Regions from separate parts of the Ignatzschineria rhizosphaerae genome, predicted to be linked through region 1. Evidence: riboswitches for the same ligand, from Rfam matches in the RefSeq annotation. Region 1 holds a riboswitch; each other region holds the start of a gene.

Region 1 (10,754 bases):
AAGAGCTAGGAAACTAGCTCTTTTTTTTATAAGTGTATTAAAGTTGCGCAAATGTTACAGGTTATCATTTAAAACGTTTAATTCACCTATGAAAAATCTAAATATCCATGTAAAATAACAATCATTATCATTCGAATTGATATTCCATTTGTAAAAGGCTAGTTCTATAAACATGAGAATACGATATTGGGTTCTCATTCTCTTAGTATTATCTGTGATTTCCCTTTTTGTGGGAGTCATTAATATTTCAGTGAATGACCTCTTTAATTTAACTGATGCGCAAAAACAGACGATTCTGATTAGTCGCATTCCAAGATTGATTACAATTTTAATTGCCGGCGCAAGTCTCTCTATTAGTGGCTTGATTATGCAAAAATTAAGTCAAAATCCTTTTGTGTCACCCACGACAGCAGGAACGATGGAGTCCGCTCGGTTAGGGATTTTAATTGCGATCTTATTATTTGCCGGTGCTTCACCCATTATTAAAATGGCATTAGCATTTATCTTTGCGCTACTTGGCACGTTTATTTTTATGAAGATATTGCATCATATTCGTTATAAAGATGCGATATTTGTCCCCTTGATAGGTTTAATGTTCGGGGGGATTATTGGTTCTATCTCTACCTTTATCGCTTATAAATACGATTTAATTCAAAACTTATCATCTTGGTTAATTGGTGATTTCTCAATGGTAATGTCAGGGCGATATGAGTTAATTTATATCTCAATCCCTTTAATGATAGTGGCTTATCTTTATGCTCACCAATTCTCTATTGCGGGAATGGGGCAAGATTTTGCTAAGAATCTAGGACTTAAATATAAGCAAATTATGAATATTGGTTTGGCAATTGTCGCAATGATTACGGCATCTGTTATTTTAACAGTGGGAATGATCCCCTTTTTAGGACTCATTGTGCCTAATATTGTCTCGCTTTATATGGGGGATAATATTCGTACGACACTGCCTTATACAGCTATTTTGGGTGCGATTGTGGTTTTAGTTTGTGATGTTGTTGGGCGTCTTGTGATTTATCCTTATGAGATTCCTATTAGTGTGATGATTGGAATTATTGGTAGTGCAATTTTTATCTGGTTGCTCTTTAAAAAGGCGGCAGCTGCATGAGTAATCGTACAAAATTAATAATTTTAGCAATCTTGATGCTCACGAGCGTTTCTTTATATCTTTTTTATCAGCTTGGGAGTAATTGGGATTACGCATTGCCACGTAGGGGATATAAAGTTGCGGCAATGGTCGTTGCAGGAAGCGCAATTGCATTTTCTACAGTCATTTTCCAAACGGTAACTCATAATCGTATTTTAACGCCCAGTATTATGGGGTTAGATTCACTCTATCTTTTAGTGCAGACTCTCTTGATCTTCTTCTTAGGTAGTAAGAATTTCACGATGATTAGCAATGAATGGCTATTTCTCTTATCTGTTGGTGTTTTAATGCTTTTTTCCATATTACTCTTTAAAGGTGTTTTAGGTAAAGAGGGGAGATCGGTCTATTTCTTGTTACTAATAGGGATCGTCTTAGGGGCATTATTTCAGAGTTTAGCGACTTTCATGCAGGTTTTAATTGACCCTAATGAATTTATGATTGTCCAAGATAAGATGTTCGCAAGTTTCAATAACGTTCAAGTAAAATTACTATGGTGGGCAATTGGGATTTTAGGCGTGACATTTATCTGTTATATCCCTTATATTAAATACCTTGATGTTTTATCCTTAGGGCGAGATCAGTCTTTGAATCTTGGCGTCTCTTATCAGCGCATCGTCATGATTACCTTGATCGTTGTCGCAATTTTTACAGCCGTGTCAACAGCATTGATCGGACCGATTACCTTTTTGGGCTTATTAGTCGCAAACCTTGCCTATGAGGTTTTTAAAACTTATCGCCATTCTATTTTATTGGTAGGTGCGGTATTAGTTTCAGTGATTGCTCTATCGTTCGGGCAGGTCTTAGTAGAGCGAGTCTTTAGTTTCACGACGACGTTAAGTGTCATTATTAACTTTATCGGGGGAATCTACTTTATGTACTTATTATTAAGGGGGAGCAAGTAATGGTTGTTGTCGAAAATGTTTCCAAGCTCTTTGGGCAAAGAAAAGTCGTTGATGATGTCTCAATTTCAATCCCAAAAAATAAAATTACTTCATTGATCGGACCTAATGGCGCAGGAAAAAGTACCTTATTAGGCATGATGAGCCGGTTGTTAACCCCAGATAATGGCAATGTGACAATTGATGGTCTTTCAATTTCTGACTGGAAAGGGGATGATCTGGCGAAGAAGATTTCGATTTTAAAGCAAGCTAACTACCTTAATTTAAGAATTACCGTGAGAGAGCTCGTGGCTTTTGGTCGTTTTCCTCATAGTAAAGGACGATTAACAGCAGAAGATCAGACCTTTATTGATGAAGCAATTGAGTATATGGGCCTCTCTTCGATGCAAGATAAATATATTTCAGAGCTCAGTGGTGGTCAAAGACAGTGTGCTTTTATTGCAATGGTTGTTGCGCAAAATACGGAGATCATCTTTTTAGATGAACCTTTAAATAATCTAGATATGAAGCATTCTGTAGAGATTATGCAAGTGCTTCGTAAGTTAGTAGATGAAAAGAATAAAACGATTGTCATCGTGATTCACGATATCAATTTTGCCTCTTGTTACTCAGATCATATTATCTCTCTTAAAAATGGTGCCTTGGTGCATGAAGGTGCAACCGAGAAGATTATTGATAGTAATATTTTAAGGGATATTTATGATATGGAGATCCCTATTCAGATGATTGATAATCGGAGAATTTGTGTCTATTTCTCATAAAAATAGATAAAAATAAACTTTATTATCGAGAATCTCATGAATTGGAGATTAATGCTGTTTTTAAGTATTTGATATTTTTATATTAAAAGAGAAGGGGAACATTCTTTATATCGGTGAGGAAAATATATTGGGTGAATCCCTTTTTTTAAGGTATCCTAATGTGAATGATTCTCAATTTAAAAAAGGATTGAGTATCAAATAGCGTTTTAGTATTCTTAAAAGTCTTGATAAATCAGGCAATTGATTACAGATTAAATAAGAAATTGAGTTTTAGATCTTTAAAGTATATGAAAATTTTAAGCTTGGTAAAATTATAAGGAGTTACCGATGAAAACAAAAATGTTTAAGAGAGTTGTGATTGCATCTGCATTAGCATTAGTTTTAGCTGCATGTGGTGATGAGAAAAAAGCAACAACCGAGACATCATCAACAACAAATCAAACAACAGAAACAACACAGCAAGCGGCACCTAAAACCGTCACTATTAAACATGGATCGGGCGAAACAGTAGTTCCTTTAAAACCTGAAAAAGTGATCTCATTTGATTTAGGGGCAGTAGATACCTTAGAGAAGATTGATGTTGATATCATCGGTTTACCAAAAGCAAACCTTCCTAGCTATTTATCGAGTTATAAAGCAGATAAATATGGTGATTTTGGGAGTTTAAAAGAGCCTAACTTTGAAGCAATTCATGCGGCAAAGCCAGATGTGATTATTATTGCTGCTCGTCAAGCTGCGCTTTATGATCAATTTGCAGAAATTGCCCCTACATTAAACCTCTCTCTTGATGAGAAAAATTACGTTGAATCAACGGCGAATAATGCAAGAGTGATGGGGAAAATTTTTGATAAAGAAGCACAAGTTGAAGCAGAGATAAAAGCTTTAGAAGATAAAGTTGCAAGCGTATATGAGCAGACAAGCAATATGCCAGATACAGCGCTTATTCTCCTTGTGAATGATGGTAAAATCAGTGCTTATGGTTCAGGTTCACGTTTTGGAATTATCCATGATGCTTTAGGATTTAAATCAGCTGATAAATCAATCCAAGTTTCAACTCATGGTCAAACCGCATCATTTGAATATGTGATGGACTTAAACCCTGATTATATCTTTGTGGTAGATCGTAGTGCGGTTGTTGGTAATAGTGAAACATCTGCAAAACAAGTTGTAGAAAATGATCTTGTGAAAAATACCAATGCGTATAAAAATAACAAAATTATCTATTTAGATCCAAATGTTTGGTATCTCTCAGGTGGCGGACTTAAATCAACTACTCAAATGGTGGATGATGTACAAAATGCCATTAATAAATAATTATTAGATCAAGATCTTTAATTAAAAACGCAGCTTGCTTTATAGGGCTGCGTTTTTTTGTGATCAGACATATAGCCTATTCGGTTTCAGAAAAATAGCTTTAAAAGTGAAACCGTGTAGTGGTGCCTTAAACTCACTTGTAGGGTGCTAAATAGAAGGGATTCGGCGCTTTTTATAACTAATGTGTCGGCAATCTGATTCAGTTGCTTTTAAACCGATTTCACTATAATAAAAAAATCCCAGTAAACAATTTACTGGGATTTATCTATTTCGTTCTCGTTAAAAAATTAACGGCGATTTTTACTCGCTGCAATACGTAAACGAAGTGCGTTCAATTTAATGAAGCCACCAGCATCTTTTTGATCGTATGCGCCGCCATCATCTTCAAATGTTGCGATATCTTCATCAAAGAGTGAATCATCAGATTTACGGCCGACAATGATCACGTTGCCTTTGTAGAGTTTCACGCGAACAACACCGTTCACAAATTTTTGTGATTCATCGATCATTGTTTGAAGCATTTCACGCTCAGGACTCCACCAGTAACCGTTATAGATGAGGCTTGCATATTTTGGCATGAGCTCATCTTTAAGGTGCGCAACTTCACGGTCTAAAGTAATCGACTCAATTGCACGGTGTGCTTTAAGCATAATTGTTCCTGCTGGCGTTTCGTAGCAACCACGTGCTTTCATACCAACATAGCGGTTTTCAACGATATCAACACGGCCAATACCATTCGCGCCCGCAAGTTTATTTAGTTGTGCCATCACATTTGCTGGAGATGTATCCACACCATCAATCGCAACGATATCACCATGGCGGTAAGTTAACTCAACATAAGTTGCCGCATCTGGTGCTTCTTCAGGAGAAACAGTCCAGCGCCACATGTCAGCTTCAGGTTCGCTCCATGGGTTTTCTAGTGATAAGCCTTCATAAGAGATATGAAGAAGGTTTGCATCCATTGAGTATGGGGATTTTTTACCACCACGATCAATCACGATATTATTTTTCTCAGCGTAATCGAGAAGTTTCTCACGAGACATTAAGTCCCACTCACGCCAAGGAGCGATGACTTTAACGCCTGGTTTAAGCGCATAAGCACCAAGCTCAAAACGCACCTGGTCGTTCCCTTTACCGGTTGCGCCGTGTGAGATCGCATCAGCGCCTGTTTCGTTAGCGATTTCGATTAAACGTTTTGCGATTAATGGGCGAGCGATTGAGGTACCAAGAAGATACTCACCTTCGTAGATTGCGTTAGCGCGGAACATTGGAAAAATAAAGTCACGAGCAAATTCTTCGCGAAGATCGTCAATATAGATCTCTTTTACGCCGAGCGCTTGTGCTTTCTCGCGTGCTGGTTCAACTTCTTCCCCTTGACCGATATCTGCTGTAAATGTTACTACTTCGCAATTATATTCGTCTTGTAACCATTTAAGGATTACGGAAGTGTCTAACCCGCCTGAATATGCGAGAACCACTTTATTGATTTTTTCCATTACAGTCTCCTGTCGACTTTTGGTATGAAAGATTATTTTCTAAGTTCAAAGAGATCTTCCACTTCGGGAATACTCTCTTTATCGGTGATAAATAAGATTAGATGATCATTCTGTTCAATAAACATGGAGGGCTCAATCTTCATGACTTTTCCTCGGCGAATGAGTCCTGCGACCACAACATTTTCTGGCCAGCGGATTCCTTCTAAGGATTTTCCAACGATTTTTGAGGTTTCGGCATTCCCGTGGGCAATAATCTCCATTGCTTCTGACTCGCCTGATCTAAGAGAGTATACCTGAACAATATCTCCTTTTCTAATGTATGTGAGTAGTGTACTTAATGTAACTTGTTGAGGTGAGAAGGCGAGGTCGATATTTGACTCATCTTCGATCATTTCTAGATAAGAAGAACGGTTAATTAACGACATTGAGAATTTTGCGCCTAAGCGTTTTGCCAGCATTGCTGACATAATATTGGTTTGATCATCATTGGTGAGCGCACAAAAAAGATCAGTTTTTTCAATATTCTCTTCAAATAAAAGCGCCTCATCTGTGCAATCACCGTGGAGAATCAGGCTTTTGTTAAGTTGTGCGGCTAAGTGATTAGCACGATCAGCATTCGCTTCAATCAGTTTTACATGGGTAAATGATTCTAATGCTTCAGCAAGTGATGCTCCGATATTTCCGCCGCCGGCAATAGTGATGCGCTTTGCTGAGCGCTGTTTTGCTTGAAACTGCTCAATAACTTCACGAGCATCAGAGCGAGCGCAGAGAAAGTAGACCTCATCATCTTCTTCTAAGATGGTGTTTTCATCAGGAATAAACTCAGAGCCCTCGCGGTAAATGGCAACATAGTTAATATTGAGATGGCGAGTTCGGCGTTTAATTTTAGCAAATCGTCTTCCATAGAGTTGTGAGTCCTTTTCAACGCCCATAGAAACGATGAGCGCTTCCCCTTTAGAGAAACGGAGGACATCAAGCGCGCCTGGCAGCTCAATGATATTTTTGATGTAGTTTGTAATAAGCGTTTCCGGGCTGATAACAACATCAATATGGAAGGTTGAATCGAGCTTATTGCCAAAAAGATCCCCATGACGAAGATAATCTTGAGAGCGAACACGCGCTACTTTTAGTTTAATGCCAAAAACGGTATGCGCCACTTGGCAGGCAACGATATTGACTTCATCACTTGATGTGACTGCAATAATAACATCCATGCTCTCAGCACCGGCCTCTTTTAAAATCACAGGGGAGGCTGCATTACCGCGAATGGTACGGATATCATAACGTTCTTTAAGAGATGCAAGCGGCTCATATTGATTATCAATAATTGTAATATCATTTTGCGCTTCTTTTGATAAAACATGCGCAACCGTAGAGCCAACTTGCCCAGCACCTAAAATCAGAATTTTCATTACTTGAGTGGACCTTTTTTATAACAGGGCAATAATACCGCAAATAGCATTAAATTTGTACCTTTTTTCATAGCATTATGCGCTAGATCTAAGATAATAGGTGGTAATTATTTTCAACTGCGCAAATTGCTATCATTGAAGGGTTGTGGTATAATTTTTGCCTTAAATTCCCAGTAGGTCTTTAATATCATTGCGCTTAATGAAAGGCAATAATTGAGGAGAGTTACTAACTTAGATCATTCAAATCGATAATGATTCCTCGTTAGGTGAGGCTCCTATATGGTTGTAAGCTGTTGCCCAGAAATGTCGAGAGACACCAATGGGTCAGCAGGAATAATCGAATTAAGGTTATTTCTAATACAGTGAGAATGAATAGTTTAGTCAATGACTATCGGTTCTAGCCATATAGTGCTAAAGTTTTTACGAAGGAGGGGCCTTAACCCGTATCTTGCGAGTTCCTCGTTAAGGCGTCGAAAGACTATTTCTATTAAGGCAAAGGATATCCTTGATAAATTTAGGCTTTCAGAATACGTTATTGTTGAAGCAGCAATAAGCTAGAAATTAGGGGAGATCATAGGAATTGAGACCAATCTTTATTTGAAGATTGTTTTTTTATGGTGCTCTCATTTATTTCTAAAGATTTTGCGTAATTGGTACATGGTGCAGTATAAATGTACTGAGAGCTTTAATATTCAAATAGCGTCCTTCAAGCTATAACCTCATTCTAATTTTGTAGATCAGTATCGATCACGCCAAGTCATAGGAGGATGCTTATGGTTCAACAGCAAAATGTTAAAAGACCACATGAGTTCGCAGAGGAAACTGTCGGATCTTTAATGGATTTTGATTTTATTTGTGTTCCTGAAACGTATACTGTTGGTGAGGCATTTAAGTATCTGAGGAAGAATGTTCACGGGAAGGCCAATATTCACTATAGCTACGTGATTGATCCAATGGGCGTGCTTGTTGGGGTATTATCGCTGCGTGAACTGTTAGGCGCTGATGAAAATAGTATCTTACAAGATATTATGTCTCCTACCTCTTTAAAATTAGATTACAACCTAGACCAAGAAAAAGCGGCCAAAATATTCCAAGATTCAGATCTTGTAACGTTACCTGTAATTGATAGTAATGGGCGAATGATCGGTGTGCTTCATGTTGATGAAATGATGGATGTTTTACAACAAGAAGCGACTGAAGATATTCATAAAATGGCATCGATCTCGGTCGATGATGATGAAGAGGTCAAAGGTCTTTTAGAGTCATCAATGGCTTGGCTTTATAAAAAACGTATTGGCTGGTTGGTGATTTTAGTCTTCGTAAACCTCTTGTCAGGCGCTGGGATTGCAAGTTATGAAGAGTTATTGAATGATCATATCTATGTGGTGTTTTTCTTACCGCTTTTAATCGCAAGTGGTGGAAATACAGGATCACAATCGACAACGCTTGTTATACGAGCGATGGCGATTGGTGATGTGACAATGAAAGATTGGGGTAGGGTGTTCGTTAAAGAAGCATTTGTCTCCTTTGCGCTAGGTTTAACAATGGCAGCAGCGATCGCCGTGATCGGTTATTATCGTGGTAGTGATTATGGTGCCGGCACTGAAACGGCGATTATTATTGCGTTATCGATGGTGATTGTGGTGATGTTTGGGGGACTTTTAGGGGCGGTGATTCCTTTTGTCTTTAGACTCTTTAATCTAGACCCAGCCACAGCAAGTACGCCACTAATTACCTCTATCTGTGATATCGCAGGCGTCTTTATCTACCTAGGGATTGCTAGTATGTTCTTGCAACTATAGATTAAATTATCTGCAAAAAGAATTGAGTGAGATTTTGCAGGAATATATCTGCTATGATCGGTGAGTGATATCATCGATCATTTTTTTTAAAGAGATAGAAAAGGAGAGGGAAGTGGCACAAGAAGACCAATTATTAAAGAGTTTTACTCGCTATTTCTCCATACAAAATCTCTCTGTTGCATTATTAGGCTTCTCATCTGGATTGCCGATCTTAATGACGCTATCAACTCTTACTTATTGGCTCTCAACTTTAGGGGTGGAAAAGTCAGCAATAGGGCTTGCCTCGTTATTAGGTATGCCATATTTACTCAAATTTATTTGGGCGCCATTACTAGATCTATTTCAATTGCCAATTTTACGAAAATTAGGGCGGCGTAAGGGGTGGATTATCTTCTTTCAGGTGGCAATTGCGCTTATATTTTTAATGTTAGCCATGATTGATCCTAAAGAGTCTCCTTATTTATTGGGGGTATTAATTTTCTCTTTAGCTTTTGCTTCAGCAAGTCAGGATATAGTGGTCGATGCTTATCGTATTGATGCCCTTGATGAGAAGACGCAAGCATACGGCGCAAGTAGTTATCTCTTTATGTATCGCATTGCCATGCTTTTAATGGGGGCTGGCGTTTTAGCGCTATCTGATCTTTATTCTTGGGGATTAATCTTTCAAGGAATTGCCTTTATTGTGGCAATCATTACAGTTTTAACCTTATTTATTCCAGAAAAGAAGCAAGAGGAAGCGAAAGATGCTTCTGAAGTTAAGGTATATAGCAATCCTTTTAAGCGATTTATTGAAGGGTTTGAGCAGTTTTTTAAACGGGATTATGCGCTATTATTCTTGTTATTAGTGGTTTGTTACAAATTACCCGATGCTGTTTCAGGCGTAATGGCAACCCCGTTTTATCATGAGATGGGGTATAGCGGTACGCAAATTGGCGCCGTTTCAAAAATATATGGTTTAGTTGCAACGCTGTTAGGGGCATTTTTGGCAGCTGCGATTATCAATCTACTAGGGCTTTATCGTAGCTTAATAGTTTCGGCAATCTTAATTGGCGTGACTAATTTGGGTTATCTCTTAATCATTATGTCGCCAAGTTTAACGATGTTAATGGTGGCATTGAGTGCGGAGAATTTTATTTCAGGTTTCTCAAGTGCCCTCTTTATCATGTTTTTAGGATTACTGTGTGATCGTAATGCCTCCGCTACGCAATATGCACTGTTAAGTGCATTTGCAACATTTGGGCTGCGCGTATTAGGCGGTGCCTCTGGCTTTATGGTAGAAGGACTTGGTTGGGCGAACTTCTTTATTTCAACGGCTGTACTTTTTGTGCCAAGTTTAATTTTAATTATTATTTTAAAGCCCCAGATTCAAAAATTGAAAGTGAGCAATTAATAGAAAAATTGCCTCAATAGCATGAGTGCATCGGTATTTGCTTAAAAAGCCATCTAAGAGTTGAGATCTTAGATGGCTTTTTAGTTTGAATATATCTTTGCAAATAACTACCAGTTGAAAGTATTGGTTGCAAGTATTGAGATAGTTGCCGATATTTTAATGTTTATTCTAAATATGGTTAATTGTAAAATCTGCAGAGATAAACTCTTCAAGCGTTAAATTGAGCTTATCGCCCGCAGCTAATTGCCCAACCCCTTCTGGCGTTCCGGTATAGATAAGATCGCCTTTTGAAAGCCCATAAATAGTGGAGAGATAACTAATAATTTCGGCAATCGGATAAAGCATCATTTTAGAATTGCCATCTTGTTTTAAAACGCCATTTTGAGTAAAGGTAAATTGGATATCTTTAGGATCTTGAATCTTTTCAGTGCTGATAAAGTCACTTACAATTGCTGCTGCCGGAAAGCCTTTACATTTTGTCCAAGGCTCCCCTTTCTTTTTTATCACATCTTGTAAGT
Region 2 (10,754 bases), 410 kb from region 1:
TGGTGGGGGATCTTTAACAGAAGTTATTGACCTATCAGCACTTTTTATTGGTAGCAATAAAACAGTTGTTCAAACACGCGGCTTTGATGGAAATACAGATGCGCAAGGAAGCACTGTAGAAGATCTGATCTATTCAGGACCAATGGTTGTTTTAGTCGATCGTTTAAGTGCATCAGCAAGTGAAATTTTTGCCGGTAGCATGCAAGATCAAGGTCGTGCGGTGATTGCAGGGTCTACCAGTTTTGGCAAAGGAACTGTTCAAACAATGATTGATTTGAGTAGAATCCTCGCAAAATCCACAAAACCTGGGCAATCTAAAGTTACCATTGCAAAATTCTATCGTGCAAATGGAGAAACCACACAAGAGAAAGGGGTTGTTCCGGATGTGACTTTACCAAGCAGTTATGATCCTACAGAGATCGGTGAAGCAAAAGAGATGTATGTAATGTCTTGGGATACAATTGAAGCTGCGCCAGATTATGATCCTTCAGTGGTGATTAAGCCTTCTGTCGTGGATAAACTTCAGGCGAAGAGCTCGGCGAGATTTAAAACAGATGAGAAACATCAAATTTATCAGCGTCAAGCCAATAAAACTTTAGATCTATGGAAGATCAATGAGCTAAGCCTTAATCTTCAAGCTCGTAAGGAGAAACTGAAAGCAGAAGAGGCTGAAAATCTTGAATTACAAAATCGTATGCGAGTGCTGTATGATTATGAGCCTTTAACTTTAGAGGAGTTTCGTAATGAAGATGGTACCTATACAAAATTGTTAAAAGATACAGAAACTGATCTTATTCTTGAAGAGGGATTGCTTATTTTAAGAGATGTGGTGGATCTTCAACATCAAAAGAAATAAGAAATTGCTGAGAAACCCTATCAGTAAATAGAGGTCATAGAATTTGTAAGATCTAGATGCGATAAACTATTTAAATCTTAGATTAAGATCGATCAATACCGTGAATTTAAAAGAGATAAAAACCTCATCATTTTGAGGTTTTTATTTTTTAAACGTATAAAATATGACGAATATAAGTAGCTAAACGTAAGGGATATTATAAAAGATGGAAGATATTAAAGGTAAACGCGTCATTGTTGGCATGAGTGGCGGTGTTGACTCATCTGTTGCGGCGTTTCTTTTAAAAGAGCGTGGTGCTGATGTCCACGGAGTTTTCATGAAAAACTGGGAAGAGGAGTTTGACCAAGGTTATTGTACTGCTGAAGATGATCTTAAAGATGCAGAGGCGGTTTGCGAAACCTTAGGGATTCCTCTTCATAAAGTTAACTTTGCCAAAAACTATAAAGAACGTGTATTTGATTATTTCTTAGATACTTTAAAGGATGGTTTAACTCCTAATCCTGATGTGCTTTGTAACAAAGAGATTAAGTTTAAAGCATTTTTAGAATATGCCGAGGAGCTCGGCGCTGATTATTTAGCAACAGGGCACTATACTCGTGTTAAACGAGAAGATGGGAAAGCATATCTTTTAAAAGGAATTGATGATAATAAAGATCAGAGCTACTTTCTCTATCTTTTAAATCAGCAGCAACTGATCAACACGCTCTTTCCTATTGGGGATTATGAGAAGTCTGAAGTTCGCCAAATTGCGTTAGATAATAAGCTCATTACCTTTGATAAAAAAGACTCTACCGGCATCTGTTTTATTGGTGAGCGTGATTTTACAGATTTTATTATGCAATATTTACCAACAGAGCCAGGAGAGATGATTCTACCCAATGGGGAAGTGGTTGCAGAGCATAAAGGTCTAGCATTTTACACGATTGGTCAGCGTCAAGGTTTAGGTATTGGCGGGCGTAAAGATTCCAATGGTGAGCCTTGGTTTGTAGCGGATAAAGATCTTAAAAATAATAAACTCATTGTGGTACAAGGAGATCAACAAGAACTCTACGGTAGGGGCTTGATTGCTCGTGAACTTCATGAGATTAATCCTATTGATTGGGATGAAGTGAATCCACGATTAACCGCCAAGATTCGCTATCGTCAAAAAGATGTGAAGTGTCAGGTAACTGTGGTAGAAAATAATCGTATCGAAGTTACCTTTGATGCGCCGCAAAGAGCAATTACACCAGGCCAATCGATTGTCTTTTATGATGGCGATATCTGTTTAGGCGGCGCATTTATTGAATCTAAAATCGCTTAAAACTTTGAGCTAACGATTTAGGCTAAAGAGTATTTACAGTAATTAAAAAAACGTATCAAAGTATCAATGATACCCCAAAAGCTAGACGCAGCTTTTGGGGTGTTTTTCTTTTTTTAATGAAAAGGAATTCTTTTCCTAAAAGATGCATTGTTAATACGATAAGAGGAAGATGTATAAGTGGTTTTTAACGAAGTAAGCTTGTATTTAAGGAAGAGGCTTATTTTTTAATATATTACCGCTTAAATAGCCAAAATGGCTGATTTAAACTATTTTTTGTCAAAAATCATGGCGCAATTTATCGATTATTCATATAACCATTGATCTATTAGGACAAAGATCAATCATAACAGCCTCTTATTAAGGTATCTCAATTGATAATAGCTCTCAATTAAAGTACACTAAGACCACTTTGAAAATAATAAAAGAATGAGCATGAAACTACTTGAGCTGTTTGAATCTTTCATAAAACCTTTTAAGCATCACCCTGATGAAGCTCCACCAACAACACTCTTCGCCTTTTATTGGCACTATGTTAAACAAGTAAAATGGGTTTTTGTAGGGCTTTTAGTTATTGGTTTTTTTGTCTCTATTCTAGAGATTGCTCTCTTTAGTTATATTGGTAAAATTGTCGACATGGTGGAATCAGTAAGCTCCCCTAAAGAGCTATGGGCAGAGCATTCTGGTGAATTTATCTGGATGATGGTAGTCATTGTCTTACTTCGGCCAATAGCATCATTAATCCATAATCTCATAATGAATCAAGCGCTAACGACAAACTTTACCTCCATGATACGTTGGCAGCAGCATCGTTATGTCTTAAAACAGAGTATTAATTTCTTTCATAGTAGTTTATCTGGCGGAATCGCTGCTAGAGTCATGAATACAGGCCAAGCGATTCGAAACTCAGTCATTATGTCTACAGATTCTATGTGGCGTGTGGTGATATACGCAGTAACAACAGTGGTACTATTTTTTGAAGTGAATATTTGGCTAACGGTACCGATTTTATTGTGGATACTCGCTTATATACTGCTTTTAAGCTACTTTTTACCTAGAACTCGAAAAAGATCCCATCGCTCGGCAAAAGCACGCTCTAAGCTAATGGGGCATGTGGTTGATAGCTATAGCAATATTACAACCTTAAAACTTTTTTCTCATAGTTCTAAAGATGAAAATGATGCAAAAGCAGTCATGCGTGAACAAACCGATGCAGCGCTCTACTCAACAAAGCTTTCCACATCTATGGATTTCTCTTTGATGATGATCAACAGCCTACTAATTGCAAGCACTGTGGGCGTTTCACTCTATCTATGGGGCACTTCTTTAATCACGGCCGGAGCTATTGCCTTTACGGTGAGTTTAGTGATTCGAATTAATACTATGTCGAGCTGGGTCATGCGTGTTGTGAGTCATATTTTTGAAGATATTGGTAGCGTACAAGATGGGATTAAAGTCATTGCGCAAGAGAGAGAAGTTGTTGATGCTAAAAATGCTAAAGCCCTCAAGAATATTGAAGGTGAAGTGATCTTTAAAGATGTTGATTTCCATTATCATCCGGCAAAACCGATCTATGAGACTTTAAATTTACATATTAAAGCAGGTGAGAAAATTGGGTTAGTAGGGCCTTCTGGCGCTGGAAAAACGACTTTAACCCAGATATTACTAAGACTTTATGATGTAAAGGGTGGTGAAATTACCATTGATGGGCAAAACATTGCCGGTGTAACGCAAGATAGTTTGCGGGAAAATATCGGTGTTGTGACTCAAGAGCCGGCGCTTTTCCATAGGTCTATTCGTGATAATCTTTTATACGGTAACCATGATGCAACAGATGAGATGCTCTATGAAGCTTTAAAAAAGACAAAAGCTGATGAATTTGTCAGAGAGCTCGTTGACCAAAACGGCAAACGTGGGTTAGATGCTTTAGTGGGGGAAAGCGGGGTAAAACTCTCTGGTGGTCAGCGTCAACGAATTGCGATTGCTCGTGTATTACTAAAAGATGCACCCATTTTAATTTTAGATGAAGCAACCTCAGCCTTAGACTCTGAATCAGAAGCAGTTATTCAAGAAAATCTCGGCATTTTAATGGAAGGCAAAACGGTGATCGCCATTGCTCATAGACTCTCGACTATTTCAGAAATGGATCGTTTAATTGTGATGGATCATGGAAAGATTGTCGAGATGGGAAGTCATCAAGAGCTCGTGAAGAATAACGGTATTTACGCATCTTTCTGGCGTAAACAAGTCGGTCAAGATGCTATTTAAATGATGTTTTGATAAACCCTAATCTAATAATATTGAATCAACATTTTTTGTATTTTTAAATCCCTTTAAAGGATATAAAATCCTTAAAGGGATGTTTTAATTGTCTTATTTTTTAAAAATAAAATAGTGATAACTTGCTCAACAATTACTCATAAAATCGCTGTTAAATTGCTTATTTAACGCTATTTTGATCTGTTTTTGAGGCTTTATTACAAAATAAATTTGACAAAGCTGTGAAATCAAGCGTACTATCTCTTCACAAATTGCAGGTACCTCGTTAGGTGAGGCTCCTGTACGGAGACATGCTACTGCCCAGAAACGTCCAAAGACGCCAACGGGTTTGAACAGAGACTATCGAGTTAAGGTGGTCTATAACGTAGCTAGAAAAATAAAATTTTCTTATGCCGTACAGTGCTAAAGCTCAATGAATTGGAGGGATCAATGCAGGGAGCTTTTTAGCGCCTAATTATTGGCGTGCTGAAAAAGCTGCTATGCATTGTCATGTTGTGCTAATACAGACATTGTAAAAGCGCACCTTCTTCATTGAGGGTGCGCTTTTTTGTTATGGCTTTAAAAAAGCTTCTTATTACACACATTTCAATCATAAGGAGTTCAGTCATGATCACAACAAATAATGCTCATGTACAACTCAATACCATCACTCCTACAGTGGAGCAGATGAAGGCTAGAACAATATGGATCAATCTTGTTTCTCCGCCACAAGCAAAAATTAGTTCCGTACTTACGGCTTTATCACTGCCAAGAGATACGTTAAATCAGCCTAGAACTAGTCTTTTAAAAAAAATTGGCGATGTATTACTACTGAAATTGGAGATTCCTAAAAGAAATCTGCCAAACTCAGCAGTACCATACCAAGTCACAATGCTTACAATTTTGGTAAAAGACAATAAAGTTGTCACGATTAGTGAAGGGGATTGCCCGCTTCTCATGCGTTTAGAACATGAGTATCTTGTGAGATGGGCAGAGCAGGACATTACGAGTTTTGTGTATCGCATCTTATCAATCACAACCACAAGTTTCCTAAATGCGACGAAAGAAGTGAGTGAGACGATTGATAAGTTTGAAGAGAAATTAAAATCTTCTTTTAGCAATCGCAGTGTTTATCAGTTGATTAATCACAATAAAAGTTTTCTCTATTTCTCAAGAGCTTTAAATCGTAATCATCAGTTACTAAAAACCTTAGAAGAGAAAAGTTATTTAAAAGCAGATAACGAACAAGATCTTACACTTAGCGATCTGATCGTAGAAACTGCGCAAGCTGAGAGTTTAGCAAGAGTTTATAACAGCAACTTAAGTAGTTTAATGGATGCATACTCGGCATTGATTGAGAATAATTTAAGTTTATCAGTCCAGTACTTAACGATTTTTGTGACAATTTCGGCAATTCCGATGGCCGTAGCGGGCATTTATGGGATGAACACTCCATTACCGATACAAGATGAACCTTATGCATTAGTAGCACTTGCAGGATTAAGTGTATTCCTGATTGTGGTGGTTTTAGGCTTCTTTAAAAAGAAAAAATTAATATAAAAATTTTAATGATCAGGAGAGATTCCCATGTTAAAAATTTACAAAAATGGTCAAGACAAAATGCTCGTAGAAGAAGCTGTAATCAGACCAAACAGCTTAGTAATGATGATTGCGCCAACGGCAGAGCAAATTAATCAAGTCACCCGTGATTATGATATTCCAGAAAAATTCTTCCTAGATGCCTTAGATCAAGATGAACGTCCACGTTTAGAGCGTGATGAAAATAGCTATCTCATTGTATTGAATATTCCTCTTAAAAACCCCAATAGCCAAATGAAAAATGAAGCTCCCTATTTAACGCTTCCTTTAGGAATTATTCATACGGAAAATAATATTTTCTTAGTGAGTAAAGAGCCACATCCAATTCTTCAAGATTTGATTGATGGAGAGTATGGACAGTTCCAAACACATATGAAAACAAAAATTACGCTACTTCTCTTTAAAGCAGTGGCCAAACATTATGATGATCATCTTGGCTTTATCAATGATGAAGCTGCGAAATTGCAGCAAGAACTTAATGAGTCATATCACAACAAAGAGCTCTTTAGCTTAATTAACCTTAATAAGAGTTTGGTGTTTTTCTCAACATCACTCTCGGCATTAGTGATTTTATATCGTCAAATTATGCAAGGTAAAACGCTGAAAATTCAAGATGAAGATCGCCGTCTTTTAAATGATATTTTAGCAGATATTGAGCAATCAGCCGATGTTGCAGAGATGCGACGTGAGAGCTTAAGTAACTTAATGGATGCTTATGCAGTGATTGTTCATAACAACTTAAACACTGTTCTAAAAACTTTAACAGCAATCGCAATAGTGATGATTATTCCGACGATGATTGGCTCGATCTTTTCGATGAACGTCGATTTACCAGAGGAGCATAATCCAATTTCTACGGTGATTATTGGTTCTGGAATGATGGGGATTAGTATCATTTTATTACTTGTTTTCTACTTCAAAAAATATATTAAATTTTAAGATCACATCATGATCCAAAATTTGCATTAATAATTTATAAAAGGAGATCAATGATGATCCAAATCTACAAAAACTTAGTGATGAATACTTACCATCATGAAACAGCAATCACTTCAGACAACTGGGTTCGTGTTATTAACCCTGATGAAGCAGAGATTAAAAGATTAGAGGATAAGCTTAATATCTCGCGCTTTTTTATCGAAGAATCACTAGATGCCAATACTCGACCAATGATTGAAGAGGAAAATGGTATTACGTCTATTATTATTCATATTCCTTATATGGATCCTACGATTACTGAAAACTCCAAAGGCATTCGTTATCGTACTATTCCTTTTGGCATTGTCTTAACAGATACTCATTTTGTGACAATTTGTAGTGTAGAAGCGGAGATTTTACTCAATGCTTTTATTAAAAATTGCCAAGGGTTAGGGAAGCATATGCAGGTACAAAACGTTTTAGATATGCTCCATCATGTTGCGCAAAGATATCTTCGCTTAATGCATACCATGGAATTTGAGATTGCAGAGGCAGAAGAAGAGTTATCACGCTCATATAGAAACTCAGAGCTCTATACATTACTCTACTTAAATGAAGGTCTTCTTTTTATGACAATCTCTTTAAAACAGATGTTATACCTTATGCGTAAAATCAATCATGAACAATATCTAGAGATGCTGCCTAACGGTGTTGAGCTATTTGAAGATACTATCATTGAGATGGAGCAAGCATATTCTGTGGCGCAAATTAATCAATTAAACTCTAATAACGTCATGGATGCTTATGGCAATATTATTCAAAATAACGTGAGTCATATTGTTAAGTTGTTAACTGCTTTAACGATTGTGCTATCAATTCCGACATTAATAGCGAGTATTTATGGAATGAACGTTCCATTACCATTTCAAGAAGAGCCAGCTGCATTTAGTATTTTAATTGTGGTAATGGTTGTGCTTAGTGGTCTTGTGGCAGGATTCTTCTATAAGAAAAAATTCTTTTAATTATTAGCTTTGATTAATGTAAAAACTTCATAAAAATATTCATCAAAGGATAAAAAGTATGCGCTTATATTCTCTTAATTAAGACAAAAGGAAGGTTGAATGAACGGACATTCATGAAGCCCTTGGTACTACGGTATCAAGGGCTTTTTTAATCTTTGTTTGTAATAAATATTGATTATTCTTGAGTGATAGAATATTAAAACCGTATGCTATATAAAATACCGGCAACTTTAATATTTTATTAAAATCTACCGGCATTGAAATATTTTTAAAACGTCAAAATATCAATATCTATGAGTGATTAAACGTCAGCTTTACCTTGCATAACTTCACGGACGATATATTCAGCAATCGCAAGTGATGAGGTTGCTCCTGGTGATGGAGCATTACGAATATGTGTAATATTACCATCGCGGCGAATCACGAAATCATCTACAAGCGTACCATCTGGATTCATTGCTTGTGCACGAATACCTCGAGTTGCAGGTTTTACAGTCATATTAGAGAGCGATGGTACATACTTTGTCGCTTCATTAATGAAGTTCTTTTGGCTAAATACAGTTTTAGATTCACGCATTGCAGCAGGAATATTACGAAACGCAAAGCGCCAAAAGCCAGGATAGAAGATAAATTCTTTAATATCTTTAAAGTTAAAGCCTTTTCCATCATAGTTTTCACGAGCTTTAGAGAGAAATGCATTAGGACCAATTGTCATTTTTCCATCAATACGTTTTGTAAAATGTACCCCTAAGAATGGGTATTTAGGATCTGGAACTGGGTATATCAATCCTTTAACATCATGTGTAAATTGATCATCAAGCACAAAGTATTGACCAAAGAATGGCACAATTTTTGGCGTTTCCACATCACCAGAATTCTTCGCTAAACGATCAGATTGAAGACCCGCACAGCTCACTGCATAATCAAATTGTGTTGGATAGACTTTTCCACTTTGAAGCGTAATAGTAATTTTACCATCACTATTGTTTTTAATAGATTGTACTGGGCTATTAAGCTCAATTTTACCACCACGTTCAATAATCTCTTCAGCAATACGTTTTGCAATTTTTTCATAGCTAACAATGGCTGTTTCTGGAGAGTGAAGGGCAGCAACACCGATACAGTTTGGTTCTACAGTTTTAATCTCTTCACCGTAGAGCATTTTAACGTTAGGTACTTCATTATCAAGGGCGATTTGGTAAAGTTTTTTCAAACGCGCTTCTTCAACTTCATTCAATGCAACAACCACTTTTCCGCACTGATCATAAGGAAGATTGTTATCTGTACAATAATTGCGTACAAGCTCAACACCACGTCGACATAATCTTGCTTTTAAGCTACCCTTTGCATAATATAATCCTGCATGGACAACGCCAGAGTTATGACTTGTTTGATGTTGTGCGACTTCTGACTCTTTTTCAAAAAGCGTTACATTAGCACCTGGATAATCAATGAGAAGTTGTCTTGCAACGGATAATCCGTTAATACCTCCTCCGATAACTGCATAGTTGACGGTTGACACATTTATCTCCTTATTAAAGATACTTGAATATGAAAAAACTAAAAAAAATCGAAAGTCTCTCTGATCAAGCGTTTGAACTCTTACGCGAAGCGATTCTTAACAATGTGTTAGAACCAGGAAAACTCTATTCGGCAACTGAAATTGGTGAATGGGTAGGCGCATCTCGCACTCCAATTCGGGAAGCTGCGCAACAACTTGCAAATATTGGTCTTGTTCGTATTGAAAGAAACCGAGGAATCCGTATTCTTCCAACGTCTTTAAAAGATTTGTTAGAATCTTTTCAAATCCGTTTAATGCTAGAGGTGCCGCTTGTTCGTAAAGTTGCCATGATTCGTACAGAGGAAGATATTAAGACCTTAGAGAAAGCTTATAACAAGCTCCTTAAAGCAGCTGAGTCAGATGATGCAAAAGAAACGCTTAATGCTGATAAGGATTACCATTCTGAGCTTCTTAAAATTGCAGCTGTTGAAAGAGCTTTAGCAATTATCGATAACACTCGTAACACGGTTCTCTTGACAGGACCTAGTACTATTCCACATTCTCGAACCTGTATGGAAGCTTTTGAAGATCACAAAGGACTTCATGAAGCAATCTTAAAGGGGGATCCAGAAACTGCAGGGAAGGAGATGGAACGACATATCATTAATACCGCTCGTCTCTTAGTAACCCAAGAATCGGGAAGCCGAGAAAACTGGAATGATTCAGATCTTCTTGAACAGTTTTCATGGATTCATAAATAGTTAAAATTCGCTCCTTGTTGTTTGTTGATTAAAATTCTTCTGATAATAGCTATTTTTAGCATAAGTTAGAGTTGCATGCAACATACAGAGAGTAATAATCCTAAATTTGTGTAGACAAGGAGCAGACTTTAACTAAATGTAGCTTAAATAGGCTCTTAATAGTCGTTAAATCAGTTACCAAAAAATAATCAGAGGTTAGTTATGCAAGAGTTATTTCGTCAAATTATCCATTTGGAAAAGAAATTACATCACCCTGAGCATCGTCAAAATAGACTGTTTTTAACAGCAACACTCCATGATGATTTCTTGGAGTTTGGTCGTTCGGGGTTTACAACTAATAAAGCGCAAACTTTACAGGATCTATTAGGCGTTGAACCAAATTCTGTTTCCATGATTCATTCTGAAAATTATGTCTCGGTTCTACTGAAACCAGGCGTAATATTGGTGACATATCAGAGTTATCAATTAAAAAATCAAGAGCGAATTAAACTTACGAACCGATCATCTGTTTGGGTAGAAACACGCTCTACAGATTGGC
Region 3 (10,754 bases), 1.5 Mb from region 1:
CAGGAAATGCCGCATCAATTGTGGCTAAGCATCCATTGGTCAGAGAAAATCTTCTGCAAAGACAACGCGATTTTGCGCAAATGCCGGGGTTAATCGCAGATGGTCGTGATATGGGAACGGTTGTATTTCCAAAGGCGCCATTAAAACTCTTTTTAACAGCAAGTGCGAAAGTACGTGCAGAAAGACGATATAAGCAGTTGTTAGATAGTGGTATTTGCGTTAATATAGAGCAAATTTTATCCGAAGTGGAGGCAAGAGATGAGCGAGATCGTTCACGTTCTGCTTCTCCTTTGATTCCAGCTGAAGATGCGTTAATCATTGATACATCAGAGCTTGGGGTAGAAGATGTATTGCAAAAAGCATGGGAAGCGGTTATTAAAACCTTTCCTAAACGGTAATTAATCTATATTTAAATAGATAAAAGCAGCGTATATCTGATAAAATAGAAAGAATTTATTGGTCTCACGAAGATCGGTTTCAAAGTCGCTTTAAGATTTTAAGGCGGATGAGGAGTCGTCTTTGTGAATTTTTTATTTACTTTAAACAAGTCGTAGGCGGGAGATTAAGGGAAGACTCAATGCTTTAATTGAGATAACTTTAATCATTAATCCAAAGATGTCTATGCATTTTTAATTATATGTCATTAAGTTTTGCAGAATTATTTGAGCAATCAATTGCCGAAGAACAAGCGCGTGAAATCGGTGGAATTATCAAAGCAACGGTTGTTAAAATCGAAAACGGTTTTGTAATCGTAGATGCGGGTCTTAAAAGTGAAGGCCGTATCCCAGCTGAACAATTCCAAGATTTAAATGGTGAGTTAGAAGTTCAAGTTGGCGATAAAGTTGACGTTGTACTTGAATCACTTGAAGATGGTTTCGGTGAAACTCGTCTTTCACGTGAAAAAGCGAAACGTGCAGAAGTTTGGGCGTTCCTTGAGAAAAAACTTGAAAATGATGAAATCATCAAAGGTATTATCTCAGGTCGTGTTAAAGGTGGATTCACTGTTGATATCGGTACAGAACGTGCGTTCTTACCAGGTTCATTAGTTGATGTTCGTCCTGTTCGTGATATCGCTTACCTTGAAGGTAAAGAGCTTGAGCTTAAAGTGATCAAACTTGATCAAAAGCGCAACAACATCGTTGTTTCACGTCGCGCGGTACTTGAAGAAGAGTATTCTGCAGAGCGTGAAGAACTCCTCAAAACACTTGAGGAAGGCGATGTAGTTAAAGGGATCGTTAAGAACCTTACAGACTACGGTGCGTTTATTGACCTTGGTGGTATCGACGGTTTACTTCATATCACAGATATGGCGTGGAAACGTGTTCGTCACCCATCTGAGATCGTAGAGATCAACCAAGAGATCGAAGTTAAACTTCTCAAGTTCGACAAAGAGCGTAACCGTGTTTCACTTGGTCTTAAACAACTTGGTGAAGATCCATGGAAAGATATCGCAATGCGCTTCCCAGCAGGCCTCCAAACTAAAGGTAAAGTTACTAACATTACTGATTATGGTTGCTTCGTTGAGATTGAGCCAGGTATCGAAGGTCTTGTTCACGTTTCAGAAATGGATTGGACGAACAAAAACGTTAACCCTTCAAAAGTTGTTACAGCTGGTGAAGAAGTTGGTGTTGTGGTTCTCGATATCGATGAAGAGCGTCGTCGTATCTCACTCGGTATGAAACAGTGTATGCCTAACCCATGGTCTGAGTTTGAAGTTAAATTCAACAAGAACGACAAAATCAAAGGTACTATCAAATCAATCACTGATTTCGGTATCTTCATTGGTCTTGAAGGCGGAATTGATGGTCTTGTTCACCTTTCTGATATCTCATGGAGCGTTCCTGGTGAAGAAGCAATCCGTGATTTCAGCCGTGGTGATGAGATTGAAGCAATGGTACTTGCAGTTGATGCTGAGCGTGAGCGTATCTCACTTGGTATTAAACAACTTGACCAAGACCCATTCTCTTCATTCTTAGCAGAACACGAGAAAGGTTCACTTGTGAAAGGTCTTATTACTGAAGTTGATGCTAAATATGCAGTTGTTGACTTAGGTAATGGTGTTGAAGGTAACCTTCGTGCAGCAGAGATCTCTTCTGAGCGTGTAGAAGATGTTCGTAACATCTATAACGTTGGTGATGAGCTTGAAGCACGTTTCATGAGCGTTGATCGCCGTAACCGTTCAATCGTTCTTTCTGTGAAAGCGGTTGACGAAGTTAGCCCACAAGATATTGCTGATTACGCAAATAATGAAGCACAAGTTGCAACAACATTTGGTGATCTCTTAAAAGAGCAAATGAAACAACAATAATTCATTTTTGTAAAAAAATGTTTTTGTAAAGAAACCGTGAGAAGCGTTATTCTCACGGTTTTTTGTCATAAAGGCTTTGATTTTAAACTGAAAAATCGAAAAATAATAGGCGTTAGATCTTGCTTAATGAGTTAATAGATTGTATTATTTATCAAATATATACATATATTTACCAAAACTGATGAAAATCAGTTGCAAATTTTAAGTCTATATTTTAAGGAGAAAATATCGTGACTAGATCGGAGTTAGTTCAAAGACTCAGTGCTAAATACCCTCATTGTTCATCAACAGAGATTGAAAAGAGTGTGAAGAAAATTTTAGAGCATATTACAGATACTCTAGGGGAAGGTGGCCGAATCGAAATCCGTGGCTTTGGTAGTTTTTCTGTGCGCTATCGTGAGCCAAAAATCGGTCGCAATCCAAAAACTGGGGATGCAGTAAAATTAAGCGGAAAATATACGACACATTTTAAACCAGGAAAATTACTTCGTGAAAGAGTAGATGAGAGCCGCGAAGGTCATCCTCTTCCAGTATAATTTCTAGTTGTTGCTAATAGCTAATATTTTTTATTTTATACATTCATTATTACAAGAGCATTTTCATCAAGGGAATGCTCTTTTTTTATAATAGTTTCAGGTAGAATGGATATTGATAATCGAGTTATTATAGTCGTATAGTCGGCTAGGTTTAAGAAATGCTGCTTTAAAAGTCAAAACCGTACGGCGTGAATCAAATTCGTTTGTACGATGCCGGAATAGAACGATTCTTGCGCTTTTCATAATCGATGCGCCGGCAATATGATTCGGTCACTTTTAAACCGATTTTACTATAACTTGCAGGATGCTAGATATAGCGATTCTTGAGCCTCTCATAACTATATGCCGGCAATTTTATTTCAGTGATTTTTTAACCGTTGTCACCATACTTTACGGATTGAATGAGTAGCAAAAGCACAAATATGATAAAAAAAGAGATCTATTTTATAATTCCAGCCGCAGGTATTGGCACGAGAATGGCGGTTGAGAAGCCTAAGCAGTATCTAGAGATCAACGGTCAGACAATTTTAACCCACACGCTGAAATTGTTAATATCTGTGCCTGAAATTAGAGGCGGCGTTGTTGTGTTATCAAAAGAGGATAAGACGCCTTTAGCCATTGAAAATGATCATCTCTGGGTAACCATTGGGGGAGAAACACGTACAGATTCTGTTTTTGCGGGGTTAAAGTTTTTATCACAAAAACTGACATCTTTGGGGAAAGATCTTTCCAGTATCTGGATTGCGGTGCATGATGCCGCCCGTCCTGGTTTAACATCTTTAGAGATGTCTCATTTTTTTCAATCTGTTTTGAAAGATCAGCCAGAGGGCGGTGCGATTATGGCGCTTCCAGCACAAGATACTATTAAGCTTGTAGAAGGGGCTTGTATCACAAAGACATTAAATCGAGATCAGATTTGGCTTGCACAAACACCCCAGATGGCGCCGTTAGAGATGTTGCTCTCATCAACAGAGAAAATCATGATGGATGGTGCAAATGTCACAGATGAGGCTTCGGTTTTAGAGTATAATGGCTACTTCCCAAAAGTTTACCGAGGATATCATCACAATTTTAAGATCACCTACCCAGAAGATCTTAAGTTGATGAGCCTCTATTTTAGTGAGAGAGAGAAATGCGAATAGGATTTGGCTTTGATGTCCATACCTTTAAAGAAGGTGATCACTTAATGCTTGGCGGTGTAAAGATTCCTTTTCACAAAGCTTTTAAAGCCCATTCTGATGGTGATGTAGTACTTCATGCATTAACGGATGCTATTTTAGGGGCTGTAAAATTAGGCGATATCGGGACTTTATTCCCCGATACAGATCCGGCCTATAAAGATGCCGATAGCCGTAAACTATTAGTACAGGCTTATCAGTTAGTATTAGATCGCGGATATGAGATTGGGAATATTGATATTACGATCATGGCAGAAAGACCCAAAATTTTGCCACATCGACAAGCGATAGAGCGTATTATTGCCGGCGATCTGATGATTAGCGAAAATGATATTAATGTAAAAGCGACCACAATGGAAAAGCTTGGCTTTGTTGGTCGTGAAGAAGGAATTGCAGCCCAAGTTGCGGTTCTTCTTAAACCGCAGTAAGCTTAAATATTAGCCTTAACAATTTAGGGTATTAAAAGGTGCTGTGATAGCACAAAATGTAACAAGTAAGGGTTTATGAACCCTCATTCATCTAATTGAAGATAGGACTTAGTAGAGTATGCAACAACAGAGAGATATTTTTGTCACAAACGCACTGCCATTTGCCAATGGCGATATTCATCTTGGGCATCTTTTAGGTTATGCTCAAGCAGATATTTGGGTGCGTTTCCAACGAATGCTTGGGAATAATGTCTACTATATTTGTGCAGATGATACTCATGGAACGCCTATCATGCTTAAAGCTGATCAATTAGGCATTACGCCAGAGGAGTTGATTGCTAAAGCTCACGCTGCGCACTTACAAGATTTTGATCGTTTCCATATCGATTTTGATAACTACTACACAACGCACTCAAAAGAGAATCAGCAGTTGGTAGAAGAGATCTATCTAACACTTCAAGCAAATGGTTTAATTGAAACTAAAACAATTGAGCAGTTTTATGATGAAGAGCGCAAAATGTTCCTGCCCGATCGTTTTATCAAAGGGGAATGCCCAAAATGTCATGCGAAAGATCAATATGGGGATAACTGTGAATCATGTGGCGCAACTTATCGCCCAACCGAGTTAATTAATCCTTTCTCAGCAGTGACAGGGAAAACGCCTGTAATGCGTCCTTCTGAGCATTTCTTCTTTAAATTATCAGATCCACGTTGTGTGGAATTCCTTCGTGAGTTCTTAGAAGATAAAGCGCGCCTTCAACCAGAAGCGGCTAATAAAATGCGCGAATGGATTGGTGAGGAAGGGGATTGCAAGCTTTCTGATTGGGATATCTCTCGTGATGCGCCTTATTTTGGTTTTCCAATTCCTAATGCGGAGAATAAATATTTCTATGTTTGGTTAGATGCGCCGATCGGTTATTTTGCATCTTTTAAAAACTACTGTGACAAAACAGGTGGTATTGATTTCGAAAGCTTTATTAAGAAAGAGAAAGCAACTGCTGCCAACACTGAAATGGTGCATTTTATCGGGAAAGATATCATGTATTTCCATACGCTTTTCTGGCCGGCAATGCTCAACTTCTCAGGTCACCGTGTGCCATCGCAATACGCAATCAATGGTTTCTTAACGGTTGATGGCGCTAAAATGAGTAAATCTCGCGGGACCTTTATTACGGCAGATTCTTATATCTCTCAAAATCTTGATCCTGAGTGGTTGCGTTACTACTTTGCGGCAAAATCTAATGGGGCTATTGATGACTTTGATTTAAATCTTGATGATTTTGTCAATCGTGTCAATGCCGATCTTGTTGGTAAATATGTCAATATTGCGTCACGCACGAGCCGTTTTATTGCCAAAGAGTTTGATAATGAACTCGGGGATATCGCAGCAGAAACCAAAGCTTTAATCGCCTCTATTATTGATCGTAAAGCTGCGGTGAAAGCAGGTTATGAGAAGCGTAATTTTGCGGCAGCACTACGTGAGATTTCCGCAGCGTGTGATGATGTGAATGAGCATTTTGACCAGATGAAGCCTTGGGAGATTGCAAAAGATGAATCAAAACGTCAATTACTCCAAGATCTTTGCACAGGCTATTTAGAATGCTTTAGATTGCTCTCCCTCTATTTAAAACCCGTGTTACCAATTGTTGCCGGTAAAGTAGAGAGCTTTTTAAATGTTGAGCCATTATCATTTGCGGCATTAACAGCAAGTTTAGAAAAAGGCCATAAAATTGGGAGCTATGAGCATCTGATGACTCGTTTAAATCGTAAGGATTTAGATAAGCTTATTGAAGCAAATAAAGAGGCGTTAGCGGCGGTTCGTAATGATGCGGCAGATAATCAAAAATCAGATAACGTTAAAAAAGAGGTAAAGGCAGAGAGTAAAGAAGCAGATGCCGGCGATTACATCTCGATTGATGATTTTGGTAAGATCGATCTTCGTTTAGGAAAAGTTTTATCCTGTGACTTTATTGAAGGGGCAGATAAGCTCTTAACATTCCAGATTGATTTAGGGGAAGAAAAACCACGCACGATCTTTTCAGGCATTCGTAAATTCTACGAAGACCCAGCGGCGCTTATCGGCACTTATGTGATTGTGGTTGCAAACCTTGCACCTCGTAAAATGCGTTTTGGCGTGAGTGAGGGGATGATTCTTTCAGCCTCTACAAAAGATCAATTAACGCTCTTAACAACATTAGGTGAATTAGCGCCAGGGGCGAAAATTTCGTAAGCGATTAAGTCATTAAGCGATTCGAAAGAGCATTTTAAGCATAGGAAAAGCTAGTCTCAAGTAAGACTAGCTTTTTTGTTCGCCATTTCATGTTATACCGCATCGTTTGGAGACTAAAAAGGACATGGAGGATCAATCAGCTAGGTTCTATGTCTTTTCGAAATATGGATGGTTGCATAATAGGAAACGGTGAACGGGCAGAACGCAATAATAATGAGGATCATGATCTCTTTCTGATTTATTCTTGGTGAGATCATGATCTTTTTTGATTAAAGCGTAATGAAAGCACTCGCAATCCCAAAGTAGATAAAGACACCGACGATATCGCAAATGGATGTGATGAGCGGTCCACTTGCTGTTGCTGGGTCCATTTTGAGTTTGCTAAAGATAAAAGGTAATGAAAGCCCGATGAGACTACCGATCATTACTACGAAAACCATTGTTAAGGCAACAATAAAGGCAATCTCCATGCCACCGCGATACATTCCCACAAGGGAAACAGCAAGCGCCATAGTAAAACCAAGGAGCGCGGAAACAAGCGTTTCTTTACTGATCATCTTAAACCAGTCTCTCATTCTCACCTCACCAAGCGCCATGGCTCGAATCACAAGGGTAGCAGACTGTGCACCAGCGTTACCGCCACTATCGACCAGTAATGGTAAGAAAAAGACAAGCGCTACATTGCTTTCGATAAGATCTTCATAAGTTGCAATTCCAGCGCCGGAGAAGACATTCATAAAGACAAGTACCACAAGCCAAGCAATACGTTTGCGGTAAAGAAGCCCAATGGTGGCCGTTAAGATATTTTGATTCTCTAACTCATCACTTTTGATAGATGCCATGCGGTAAATATCTTCCGTCCCCTCTTGCTCCATCACATCTAAAATCTGATCGATATGAATAACGCCAAGAAGATGCCCAGATTCAGCAACTACAGGAATCGTGACAAGTTCTGTTTGTTGGAATAATTGGGCAACCTCTTCTTGGTCAATGGAAGTGGTGACTTGCTTGAGCTTTGTTTTCATCACCTTAGAGATTGCCTCATCGCCCTTTGCTGAGAGAAGCTCTCTAATAGCAACAACGCCTACTAAAATCTTATTTTCATCAAGAATATAGACATAATGAATATCTTCTCTTTGATAGAGATTTTGACGAAGGTAGTGGATCGCTTCATCCACAGTTTGATGCATATCGAGGGTGATAAAGTCATTGGTCATGAGCGACCCTGCTGTTTCTAATCCAAACTTCATATTGCGGTCTTGAATTACCATTTTTTGCTTAACTCCGTATCTTTTATTTGCATAAAACGACAGTAATTTGATTGCTGTCTTCGATATATTTTGTTAAGCGCGGCAGTGCGCGGCAGCCGACGCTGGTATCCACTCTAAAGAGCTTATAGATGATCAGTCTATTTTAAGATCAAAAAAAACACCCAACCACAAAAGTGTGAGGAGGGTGTTTTTTGCAAACGCGCACAAAAACGTACACGATCACGTTGATCTCTCCTCTTTCGTAAAGTTTTAGCACTATATGGCATGGGGATGATCCCGGCTACATTAGATACCGCCTTAGCTCGACAGTTTCTGCTGACCCGTTGGTGTCTCTCGACGTTTCTGGGCAGTAGCTTATCTCCATATAGGAGCCTCACCTAACGAGGATAGTTAGCAATCATTGCTAACCCAAAATAATTTGTTGAGCGCATTGTTACGTAAAAATTTTCAATTGGCAAATATTTTTGGCTGTAAATTTTTTTTATATTATAAAAATTCTCATTTCAGCCACGTCTTTTTAAGGAGAATTAGTCGCTGATAAAAGTGTTTGAAAGGGGATTTTTGCGGGGGAAATATCAAAGTTTGATAGAAAATATATACAATCAATATTTTTTATAAATATTACTATTTAATTGTTTTATCAGTATTTTTCGATAGTTTAGAGATCTGTTACAGATGTTGCTTATTGATTTCTCAAGGTGTGAGAAACCATTTTGCAAAAGCTCATTTCTATATTATTGTCATGAGCTCTGTGTTTAAAAATTGTCACAATAATAAGGATTGTTTTATGGCAACTGATGCTGCACCTATTAAGAAAAAAGGTTTCTTAAACGCCGTAGAGCGTTTCGGAAATACGATGCCAAGCGTCACAATGCTCTTTATTTATGCATTAGTGATCTGTTGGATCCTCTCATTTTTACTCTCATTTATTGATTTTGATTATTACTTGCCTTCCCATGTGGAAGGGCAAGCACCGCAAAAGATTGAGGTCTTAAATCTTTTTACTTACGATCGGATCGTCACTTTTATTATCTCTACGGTGAAAAACTTTATGAGTTTCCCACCACTTGGCATTACGATTGTGGCAACACTTGGTATCGGCATTGCGGAAAAAAGCGGCTTTATTAATACGTCACTTAAGAAATTATTAAGTTTTATTTCTCCTCGCTTTTTAACACCAACAGTGGCATTTGTTGCGGTTGTCGCGCATATCGTGTCAGATTCTGCCTACGTTGTCTTAATGCCGGTTGCGGCTCTGATGTTCTATGCTAAAGGTCGCCATCCTCTTGCCGGGATTTCTACGGCATTTGCAGGTTTAGCTGGAGGCTTTAGTGCCAGTTTCTTACCCTCAAAAATTGATCCGATTATGCAAAGCTTTACACAAGATGCGGCGCGGATTGTGAACCCTACCTACGATGTTAACGTTTTAGCGAACTACTTTTTAAGCTTTGGTAGCACCTTTGGGGTGATTCTCATGTGCTGGTTTATTACGGAGAAAGTGGTAGAACCTTGGCTTAATAAAAACTGCCCATTAGATAGCCAGATTTCATCACAAGAGACAAAAGAGCTTTCAGAAGTCACTGCGCTTGATAAAAAAGGCTTTAGATGGGCAGGTTTATCTATTGTGGCGATGATTGTCTTAATTACGGTTCTTTTAATCCCTGAGAGCTCACCTCTACGTGCGCCAGATGGCAGCATGACAAGCTCAGATGCCGGCATTATGCAGATGATTGTTCCGTTAATTTTTATCTTCTTTGCCGTTCCCGGCATTATTTTTGGGTTTATGACAAAGTCATTTACATCCAGTAATGATGTGGTAAAAGCGATGGAAGATATTATTAAGTCTTTGATTCCTTTTATTGTATTTGCCTTTTTTGCTGCACAATTTTTGTATTCCTTTAATGTCTCTAATATCGGTAAACTGATCGCGCTTGCCGGTGCGGATATGTTAACCACAATGAAGTTCCCTGCAGAATTAACGATCTTCCTTGTGATTGCTTTGGTGGGCGTTGTGAATATTTTAATTACCTCAGCGACTTCTAAATGGGCGATTATGGCGCCGGTATTGGTGCCGATGCTGATGGCAGTTGGTATCTCTCCTGAATTAACACAAGCGGCATTTAGAATCAGTGATTCAGCGGTGAACGTCGCAACACCGATGTTCCCATTTTATCCGCTGATTATCATGTACTGCGCAAGATATTATACTAAAGCAGGCGTAGGGACACTTTGCTCAATGATGATCCCTTATACCGCAGGGCTCTTTATCGTGTTAACGCTCACGCTATATGCATTTTGGTGGCTGAATATTCCATTAGGATTTGAAAGTACTTACACTATTCCTGTAATAGGTGCTGGCGCGCCTTAATGGAAAATAGCGATTTCAGTCATCGATAGATCAACATAGAAAGGGAGAAAACTCCCCTTCTCAAAGGAGATTTTTATGTCATTAGGACAAACATTAACAGAACGCTTTTTTAGATATTTAGCAATAGAGAGCCAAAGCTGCGCTTCAGGAACAACGGTTCCTTCTACGCCAAGCCAGTGGAATATGGTGAAAGCCTTAGCAAAAGAGTTAGAAAGCTATGGTTTAGAAGAAGTTCATATTGATGAACATGGTGTTTTAACGGCATTTCGTAGAGGGACAATTAAAAATGTGCCAACGATTGGTTTTATTACACATGTAGATACGGTTGATGTGGGACTTTCTCCTAATATTAAGCCGCAAGTTCTACGTTATGAAGGAGAAGATCTTTGCTTAAATAGTGAAGAAGATATCTGGTTTAAACGTCATGAGCACCCA

The links. Region 1 has a riboswitch for magnesium ahead of mgtE (magnesium transporter). Riboswitches for the same ligand answer to the same signal wherever they lie in the genome.
Region 2: it holds a riboswitch for magnesium, as region 1 does, so the genes downstream of both, MMG00_RS04465 (magnesium transporter CorA family protein) here and mgtE (magnesium transporter) in region 1, are expected to answer to the same signal.
Region 3: it holds a riboswitch for magnesium, as region 1 does, so the genes downstream of both, mgtE (magnesium transporter) here and mgtE (magnesium transporter) in region 1, are expected to answer to the same signal.

What each region holds. Positions count from the first base shown of each region.
Region 1 covers NZ_CP093379.1:624,075-634,828, forward strand. Annotated here, with positions in the region: gene MMG00_RS02835 (ABC transporter permease) at 173-1,123, shown strand; gene MMG00_RS02840 (iron chelate uptake ABC transporter family permease subunit) at 1,120-2,064, shown strand; gene MMG00_RS02845 (iron ABC transporter ATP-binding protein) at 2,064-2,822, shown strand; gene MMG00_RS02850 (siderophore ABC transporter substrate-binding protein) at 3,150-4,136, shown strand; gene MMG00_RS02855 (argininosuccinate synthase) at 4,424-5,632, opposite strand; gene trkA (Trk system potassium transporter TrkA) at 5,665-7,044, opposite strand; M-box (ykoK) riboswitch at 7,296-7,482, shown strand; gene mgtE (magnesium transporter) at 7,818-8,846, shown strand; gene MMG00_RS02870 (AmpG family muropeptide MFS transporter) at 8,959-10,236, shown strand; gene MMG00_RS02875 (fumarylacetoacetate hydrolase family protein) at 10,405-10,754, opposite strand, start outside.
Region 2 covers NZ_CP093379.1:1,029,586-1,040,339, forward strand. Annotated here, with positions in the region: gene MMG00_RS04450 (carboxy terminal-processing peptidase) at 1-856, shown strand, start outside; gene mnmA (tRNA 2-thiouridine(34) synthase MnmA) at 1,062-2,159, shown strand; gene MMG00_RS04460 (ABC transporter ATP-binding protein) at 2,592-4,424, shown strand; M-box (ykoK) riboswitch at 4,691-4,866, shown strand; gene MMG00_RS04465 (magnesium transporter CorA family protein) at 5,043-5,975, shown strand; gene MMG00_RS04470 (magnesium transporter CorA family protein) at 6,003-6,953, shown strand; gene MMG00_RS04475 (magnesium transporter CorA family protein) at 7,004-7,954, shown strand; gene lhgO (L-2-hydroxyglutarate oxidase) at 8,256-9,476, opposite strand; gene MMG00_RS04485 (GntR family transcriptional regulator) at 9,506-10,216, shown strand; gene MMG00_RS04490 (nuclear transport factor 2 family protein) at 10,418-10,754, shown strand, end outside.
Region 3 covers NZ_CP093379.1:2,118,062-2,128,815, reverse strand. Annotated here, with positions in the region: gene cmk ((d)CMP kinase) at 1-398, shown strand, start outside; gene rpsA (30S ribosomal protein S1) at 638-2,308, shown strand; gene MMG00_RS09345 (integration host factor subunit beta) at 2,539-2,844, shown strand; gene ispD (2-C-methyl-D-erythritol 4-phosphate cytidylyltransferase) at 3,267-3,986, shown strand; gene ispF (2-C-methyl-D-erythritol 2,4-cyclodiphosphate synthase) at 3,977-4,450, shown strand; gene metG (methionine--tRNA ligase) at 4,569-6,680, shown strand; gene mgtE (magnesium transporter) at 6,950-7,951, opposite strand; M-box (ykoK) riboswitch at 8,179-8,343, opposite strand; gene MMG00_RS09320 (AbgT family transporter) at 8,739-10,319, shown strand; gene pepT (peptidase T) at 10,395-10,754, shown strand, end outside.